Regions from separate parts of the Pseudoalteromonas sp. JSTW genome, predicted to be linked through region 2. Evidence: riboswitches for the same ligand, from Rfam matches in the RefSeq annotation. Region 2 holds a riboswitch; the other holds the start of a gene.
The links. A riboswitch is a leader RNA that binds a small molecule or an ion and turns the genes downstream of it on or off. The one in region 2 is predicted to bind cobalamin.
Positions count from the first base shown of each region.

Region 1: linked by a shared signal. The riboswitch ahead of GZH31_RS03150 (TonB-dependent receptor domain-containing protein) and the one ahead of GZH31_RS12385 (ABC transporter ATP-binding protein) in region 2 are both predicted to bind cobalamin.

Region 1 is NZ_CP058972.1:652,116-656,507, forward strand. It holds gene thiI (tRNA uracil 4-sulfurtransferase ThiI) at 1-27, shown strand, start outside; gene GZH31_RS03135 (ketopantoate reductase family protein) at 149-1,051, opposite strand; gene GZH31_RS03140 (VanZ family protein) at 1,044-1,394, opposite strand; gene GZH31_RS03145 (YajQ family cyclic di-GMP-binding protein) at 1,549-2,031, shown strand; cobalamin riboswitch at 2,249-2,404, shown strand; gene GZH31_RS03150 (TonB-dependent receptor domain-containing protein) at 2,438-4,291, shown strand; gene msrA (peptide-methionine (S)-S-oxide reductase MsrA) at 4,352-4,392, opposite strand, start outside.
Region 2 is NZ_CP058972.1:2,735,497-2,739,888, reverse strand. It holds gene GZH31_RS12395 (FKBP-type peptidyl-prolyl cis-trans isomerase) at 1-419, shown strand, start outside; gene GZH31_RS12390 (histidine phosphatase family protein) at 475-1,092, shown strand; cobalamin riboswitch at 1,366-1,488, shown strand; gene GZH31_RS12385 (ABC transporter ATP-binding protein) at 1,638-2,471, shown strand; gene GZH31_RS12380 (iron ABC transporter permease) at 2,464-3,453, shown strand; gene cobT (nicotinate-nucleotide--dimethylbenzimidazole phosphoribosyltransferase) at 3,457-4,392, shown strand, end outside.

The DNA.
Region 1 (4,392 bases), 1.6 Mb from region 2:
AGCAACGTAAAAGTGTATCGCCCATAAGTAAACGGGTATAGAAAAGCGCGAATTTCGCGCTTTTTTAATGCCTAACGAAAGACGCTGACTTTTCAATTTGCTGTTAATTGGCACACCTTCCAGCCGCCATAATAGAAGAGGGGTGTTGTTAAAGCCCTGCTGATTTGGCTTTTATCATACTAAGCATGGCTTGATTGTAGGGGGTTTTCACTCCAAGCTTAGCGCCTTGCTCACATACATACCCACAAATAGCGTCAATCTCAGACGCTCTATTATGGCTAATATCTTGTTGCATCGACGAAAAGTTTGCGGCGGTTGCACTCATTACACTGTAGGCATTGTTTAGCGCGTCACTTAATGAGAGTGAAATACCTTGTTTGTTAGCAACTAAGCACGCCTCACTGAGTAAATTAATAATTCGTGAGCTAAAGTGCGGCGTACGAAGTTGACCGTTTTTTACATTATGAATAGCGCTCAGCGGATTAATAGCGATATTCACCAACAGTTTTTGCCAACGAAGGGTATGAATATCATCGGTAACACTAAAATTAGGTAAGCTGCTAAAGTGCTGCTCGATCTGCTTTAGCACTTTGCGCGCAGCATCATTACACGTACCTAAAAGACTGGCACCGTCACCAGTATGATTCACGCTGTATTGAGTTGCTTTGAACCCCGCCTGCTGAGTGGTTAAAAATGATAGACCTTGATGGGCCGAAAGCGCGGCGTTAAGTTCATCCACATTGCCCATGCCATTATGAGACAAGATAACTTGGCAGTGCTCAGCTAGATAAGGTTGAAGTTGCTTAAATGCAGCTTCAACCTGAAAGGCTTTCACCGTAAATAACACCCACTCGAATGGGGCAAACTGGTTAAGTTCTTTATGATTAATTAGGCGTGCATTGATAGGTTGTGATTTACCATTTGAAGATTGATAAAAACGGGTGGTCAAAGTGGGCTTGCGCGTTAATAAGGTAACAGTATGTTGAGCTGATAAAAAATGACTGAATAACAAGCCAATAGCACCATCACCTACAATTAAAATATTAGCCATTGCGCTGTTTATTACCTAAATGAAAACCAAGTTTAATAATAAAGTAGCTCGAAGCACCTATAAAATCGGCAACAAAATCGGCAACTGAAGCTTGACGATAAGGCAGCATATCTTGCATAAACTCAATGGCAGCACCGTACCCTGCAAGCAATAATATTTGCACTATAAGGGGTAATTTAAACGCTTTATCCATCACCATAGCCAGTACGAAGAAAATGCCAAAATGCGCGACTTTATCAACATGTGGGAATAGGTTACTTACGCCTTTAATTTCTTTGGCGAAAAGAATAGTGAAGCCAATAATGCTGACTAAAAATATAATTTGGTATATGCGCCTAGTCACAATAAACCTTTAAACTGCCTAAAAAATGAATGGGCAGTATATCAAACAATTTTCGTATCGCACCTGAACGGTGTGCAGAAAAATGTAAAGATTTATAAAATTGACGTTATAATCCTAGGCATATTTATTTTAAAAATCTTGTTAGGAGAACCCCATGCCTTCATTTGATATTGTTTCTGAAGTAGAAATGAACGAAGCGCAGAATGCAGTGGATAATGCTAAGCGTGAATTAGAAACACGTTTTGACTTTCGTGGTGTTGATGCATCAATCGAATTAAACGACAAAGTAATTAAGCTAAAAGCCGAAGCGCCACAGCAAGTTATGCAATTATTCGATATTCTTGCTGCGAAAATTTCAAAGCGCGGTTTAGACGTGTCTAGTTTAGAGCTTAGAGATGAGTCGCGCAGCGGTAAATACGTCATGCGTGATGTGGCACTTAAGCAAGGTATTGAAAAAGACGTTGCAAAGAAAATCGTCAAGTTGATTAAAGACTCAAAAATTAAAGTACAAGCCGCTATTCAAGGTGAAGAGTTACGTGTAACGGGTAAAAAGCGTGATGATTTACAAGAAGCAATGCAAGTTGTTCGTACTGCTGATTTAGGTCAACCATTCCAATTCAAAAACTTCCGCGATTAATTAATTTTATTGCGAAAGCACTGTCTGACTATGAACGCACAGCTCTACTAGAAGAACAGTGAAGTTGTGACTAATCTAAAGCCAAATATAAACGTGTTTGGCTTTTTTATTTTACTTTCTATCTAACTTTATTTAGAAGTTTAGACGTCCATTGACATTTATTCCTAAAATCATCACAATAGCAGCCTATTTTCAAGGTGCTTGCTGTATCTGCTTAGATACATGCTATTTCAAAGGCTGAAATAACAGCAAGATAATCGGGAAGCTGGTGCGTTTTCAAGGAGAAAACAATGCCAACACTGCCCCCGCAACGGTAATGCGTATGCTCAGTATATGCAGAGTCCGGAGACCGGCCTTGAATTAACTTACTATTTGCGTGTGCGGTGGGCACAGGCTAGGGGATATCATGCTAAATAAATCTACGTTAGGCGTAGCGGTTGCTGCTGCGTTGTCTTTTTCTGTGTCTGCGGATGAGCAATCAATCGAGCACATCACAGTGACTGCCAATAAATTCGAACAATCTATTAATGAAGTCTTAGCGAGCGTTACAGTCATTGACCGTGCTGATATCGATGCAAGCTATGTTCGCGACTTACCTAGTTTACTGGCAACACAAGCCGGTTTCCAAATTAATGCTAATGGTGGTTTTGGGCAAAGTTCAGGTGTTTCACTTCGGGGTGCCAGCTCACGTCATACGCTTATTTTAATTGATGGTGTACGCACAGGTTCGGCAACGCTGGGCTATAAAAGTATTAGCAATATTCCGTTAAACAGTATTGAACGCGTTGAGGTCATTAAGGGTTCTCGTGCTGCTGTGTATGGCTCAGATGCGTTAGCGGGTGTGATCAATATTATTACTCGTAAAGCACAAAATACCACTTTGGATGTCACCTTTGGTTCAGATTCTTACCAAGAGTACCAAGTGGCTACTGGTGGTCAGATTGCAGATGTCGATATTTCTGTTAATGCAGGTTACGAAAAAACAGACGGCTTTGATGTATTGCAAGGTGTAGCACCTGATGAAGATGGCTATGAAAATAAAAACCTTGGTTTTAACCTAGGCTATCAAAATGAGCGACTAGGGGAGCTTTTATTACAGGGTCAGTACTCAGAAGGTGAAGCGCAATACGATAGCTCTTTTAGTCCTGCTGATAGTACAGTAGAAAAAGGTGAGTTCGAAAACTACCAAGCTTCATTAGGTTGGAAAAAAGCATTCGAAAAACACGCCCATGCGATTGATATTGCAATCTCTAGCGACAGTTCAGATGACTCGCGTATCGACTACACCGGTGCAACGGTGGTTGATAAGTTTGAGACAGAACGTGAGCAAATCGATTACAACGGCCAATATTTTTTAAATCAAAGTTTAACAATTAGCGGTGGTTTAAACTGGTATAAAGATGAAGTAAATACTAATTCTGGCACTTATCTAAAAGACAGTCGTGAGGTATTCGCTGCGTTTGTTGGGGCTTACTACGATGATGAGCACGTGCTGGCAAATCTGACTGTACGACAAGATGATGACCAACAATTTGGTGACGAAACAACCTATACGGCAGCGGTCGGTTATCATCTAAATGATATCGCGACATTCCGCTTAAGCCAAAGCACCGGCTTTAAGTCACCAACCTTTAATGATCTGTATTATCCCGGCTCTGGTAACCCAGAACTCAATCCTGAAACATCAGATAACCAAGAGTTAGGTTTATCACTTAATGTGAATGATATCAGCCTAGATATCGCTATTTTCCGCAGTGAAATAGATAACAAAATTGCCTGGGCACCAAATGCATCCGGCGCTTGGCAACCAACGAATATCAATCAAGCTCGCCACGAAGGGGTTGAATTTAGCTTTAAAAACCAAGTGCTAGGTTTTGATCACAGCTTCAATTTTACCTACCTATCAGCAGAGGATACTGAAACAGGTAATGCATTGACCTATGTATCTAAACACAGCGTGAATTGGTCATTACATAAAGCATGGGGCGACTTTGATGCTGGTATTGATATGCAATATCGCGGTGATCGAGATGGCAAACTGACACACTTACCTTCATACACGTTATGGAACCTTGTGGGCCATTACCAAGCAACCGATAACCTGACCGTGTCACTTCGCGTAGAAAATCTATTCGATAGAGAATATAACGCCGTTGATGCGTATGGGAAAGATCTCGATGGTGATTTCATCAACGACGAATTTTATTACTACAATACGCCAGAGCGTCGCTTATTTGTAGGTGCCCGTTATCAGTTCTAATAATAAAGGAAATTATTAGTTCTGCGTCTAAAAGCTCGCTACCTACTTAGCGGGCTTTTTTCATTTTAATTTATCGGCGTAATAACGAGCGAACTTTTCAA
Region 2 (4,392 bases):
AGAAAACAACAAAATCGAAAGGCTCATCAGGTTTAAACCGTAAGAATAGTGAAGCATTTATCAGCAAATTTTCAGCTCATCCAGATACACAAGTGTGCCCATCGGGTTTGATGTATAAAGTTGTAGAGGATGCGGCAGGTGACAAGCTCACAGAGTTTGATACTGTTGTTATTAATCAACGAATTATGCTCGCTGACGGTCATGTTATTGCCGATAGCTATAAAGCGGGTATGCCGGAGGTGTTTGCTTTATCGGAAGCGATTGAAGGCCTAAGAGAGGGGCTTTTGTTGATGAATATAGGATCTCGCTATGAATTTGTGATCCCTCCTGCGCTTGCGTGGGGTAAAAAGGGGAATGGTGGTAAAATTGGTGCAAATGCAGTGCTGCATTTTGATGTTCGCTTAATTCGTTTAGCCTAACTCGACACTGAGCTAGAAACGCGTTACCGTCTTGTATGGCTGATTAAGGATATTTATGGACGCATTTACTTCACGGGTTTACTTACTACGTCATGGCGAAATTGCAACTCCGGGCATTCTTTGTGGGCACGTTGATGTTGCTTTGTCAGATGTAGGCTATGAACAGATGCGTCTAGCAAGCGCAAAATTATCTCGCTTCGATGCTATTTATAGCTCTCCGCTAAAACGTTGTTCAACGCATGCAGAATTCTTAGCTCGTCAGCATACAATCAATGTGCAATATAACAATGCATTGAAAGAGTTTAATTTTGGTGACTGGGATGGCCAAGATTACCAACAACTTTGGCAACAAAATGGTAAACCTCATGTCGGTGATTTTTGGCAACATCCGTGGCAGGTTAAAGTGCCCAATGGTGAATTAATGGCTGACTTTTACGCGCGAGTCGAAGCATGGTGGCAGGCATTTTTAGTTTCGCTTACAGAGTCCAAACATACGCAATCATTAGTGATTAGCCACGCCGGTGTAATTAAACAAATCCTCGCTATTATTTGTCATATGCCTAAACAAACGAATACTCACCTTAATGTTTTTCATTTACCTTATGCAGGGTTAATAACGTTAGATGTATATATAGATGAACAAGGGCAAGCGTGGCCTAAAATAGTTTTTTAGCCATCTAGAGTGATATTCATTGAATTATTTACTTAGCCCGCCATAATATACCGAACTACCTCAAAATTTAGATTTCGGCGTTTTACAGGGGCTTTATATCAAGGCGTTACTTTGCAGCACGTTTATAAGTAACAACTTAGAAAGTAAGTTTTTGAACAACGTTCTGCGGGTTGGTTTAAAGCGATTAATTCCGCGTTATTGATTTTAGGAAAGGAATAACCATTCTGTGTAATCAATTTCTTGCCTATATTGCTTTAATTCCAACAGAAACTCGCATCATGAGGTCGTTTAGGTATATCTATATGCTATGGAATGGGGTGAGATTCTCCAGCTGTTCCCGCAACTGTAATCCATGATGAACATGGTCAGCCAGATACTTAGCAACAACAATTAGTCTTATTATGCTAATACAGTAGAGTGTTTATCGATTTGAGCGATTTAATATTCAAACTAATTAGTATCATTGAGCGGGTCAACTCACGTTATCTACTGATATAGGTCAGTGCTTTCTGGTGCGTTGATAAAACTCGCCAAGAGAGTGTAATTTGCAATTAAAAAGCCAAGGCATAACCCCTTTAATTTCAGTATCTGATTTAAGCTGGGGAATTGCTGATAAAACAATTCTTAAATCAATCAATTTGCAGTTAAATGCAGGTCAATTTATTGGTTTGCTGGGACCTAATGGCGCCGGTAAATCAAGTTTATTGCGTTGCTTATATCGCTATTTAAAACCACAACAAGGTGCAGTCTTTTTAGCTGGCGATAATATTTGGCAAATCAGTGCTGATGAATTCGCAAAAAATGTTGCTGTGGTTTTACAAGAGTCTCCTTCGCAATTTAATTTATCTGTTTTCGATGTAGTTAGTTTAGGTCTCACCCCACACAAAACCCTGTTTAGTGCGACTAATGCCGATGATAAAAAGCGTATTTATCAAGCAATCGAGCAGGTTGGTTTAAGTCATCACACACAGCAAAGCTTTGATTCACTTTCGGGTGGAGAAAAACAGCGTGCACTTATAGCCCGCTCAATTGTTCAGCAACCAAAGTTATTGATTATGGATGAGCCAACCAGCCATCTTGACGTTAAGTATCAAATTCAAATTATGGAGCTTGCTAAGTCACTTGATGTCACTGTGCTCGCTTCATTTCATGATTTAAATCTAGCTGCTAGCGTATGTGATGAGTTACTTGTTATCGATGAAGGTCAATTAATTACGCAAGGCACACCAAAAGAGGTGCTTACCGAGCAGCTGTTAAGTGATGTTTTTGGTGTTTGTGCAAGAGTGTCTGCTCATCCTCAGTCAACCTCGTTTGATGAGTTCGTGCCACATATTACCTACTATTACGGCTATAACAGACAGGAGCATCAAGATGACTGATAGGGTGCGTTTTAGTCTCTGTGTATGCGTTGCACTTGTTAGTTGCTTTTTAGCACTCAGTTTTGGTGCCGCGAGTACATCAATGAGTGATGTGCTGCATAGTTTAATCAGCCAGGGCAGTGATGAATTTATCCAACGTATTATTTTGCAACTGCGCATGCCACGTATGATATTGGCGTTTTTAGCTGGAGCTGGGCTCGCGCTTGCTGGGCTTATATTACAAACCGTAACGCGAAACCCGTTGGCAGACCCTTACTTATTTGGTATTTCTTCAGGTGCCTCATTTGGTGTGGTTTGCTTTATATCGCTTACCGGTGTGAGTTTTGGCTTTAGTATGTCGATTGCTGCATTTTTGGGCAGCTTACTCTCTATGTTTTTGTTGATTGGCATTGCTGGGCGTCGCCATGTAGGGCAAGTTGAAGCGATGTTATTGGCGGGGGTCGCACTGTCATTTCTGTTTAGTGCTTTAACCAGTTTATTACTTTATTTTAGCGATCCTCAGGCGATTACAGCTATCTTATTTTGGACTATGGGAAGTTTTTCACGTGCTGAGTGGGGAACGCTCTGGATCCCGCTCACCGTAATCATTGCGTGTATGACGTTAATGATCGCTTTTCGTCGTCAGTTAAACGCTATGTTGCTTGGTGATGAAAGCGCGGCAACACTGGGAATTCATGCTCAACGTTTTCGTATTTTAATGTTACTACTTAGTTCGTTAATTACTGCTGTTTTGGTCGCTATGTGTGGGGGGGTTGGCTTTGTTGGGCTTATGATCCCGCATATTGTCCGCTACTTTACGTCGCAAGGCTCAAGCCACAACCTTTTAATGACGAGCCTTGTTGGTGGTACATTTATGGTATGGGTCGATGTGCTTTGTCGTACTTTACTGACTAATCAAGAATTGCCTGTGGGTGTGATCACTGCGGCTATAGGCAGTGTGTTCTTTTTATCTTTACTTTATTTTCGTAAACAGCGTAGGTAGCCCATGTTTAATATCGCACCTCTTAACTCGCAGTATGCATCTGTAATTCAACAAAAAATAGATCTTAAAACCAAACCTTTAGGAGCGCTTGGTCAATTAGAAGAGTGCGCAAAAACGTTGACACTCATTTTAAGTCAATCTCTTAACTCAGAGCACGCTGTAGATGAATTTAAACCCGTTATTAACGCACCAACACTCGTCGTTTTTGCAGGTGACCATGGTGTTGCTAGCCAAGGGGTTTCGATTGCGCCAAGCAGTGTGACTTCACAAATGATTGCTAATTTTGCGCATGGTGGAGCAGCAATTAATGTATTTTGTCGTCAACTTGGATGGCTGCTTGAGGTCGTTGATGCAGGCACTTTGTCAGAACAGCATCATATTAGTGTTCATAATCAACGTTTAGGGCATATTACTGAGTCAATAAATACCTCAATGGCGATGTCGCCAGCGCAAGTTGAACAAGGCTTTAAGTTTGCTAAGCAGCGTGTGAATGCAATAAAAAATACAGGGTGTAATACCGTCGCATTCGGTGAAATGGGGATCGGTAACACAACCAGTGCGGCAGCATTAATGGCTGCTCTATTATCATTACCTGCCGCTCAATGTGTGGGTAAGGGCACGGGCGTAACGGATGAGGTGGTAGCTAAAAAAATTGCGGTTGTTGAACAAGCCGTTAATTTGCATCGGGCGCATCTAAACGATCCATTAATGACATTAGCGGCGCTGGGTGGCTTTGAAATAGTTCAAATAACAGGTGCTATTTTAGCCGCGGCAGAATTAGGCATGGTGGTGGTTATTGATGGCTTTATTTGCAGTGCCGCAGCATTGGTTGCGACACGTATAAACGCGCATGCACGTGATTATATGATTTTTGCTCACGCCTCAGATGAGCAAGGACATAAAGCCATGCTGGCAGCGTTAGACGCATCGCCATTATTA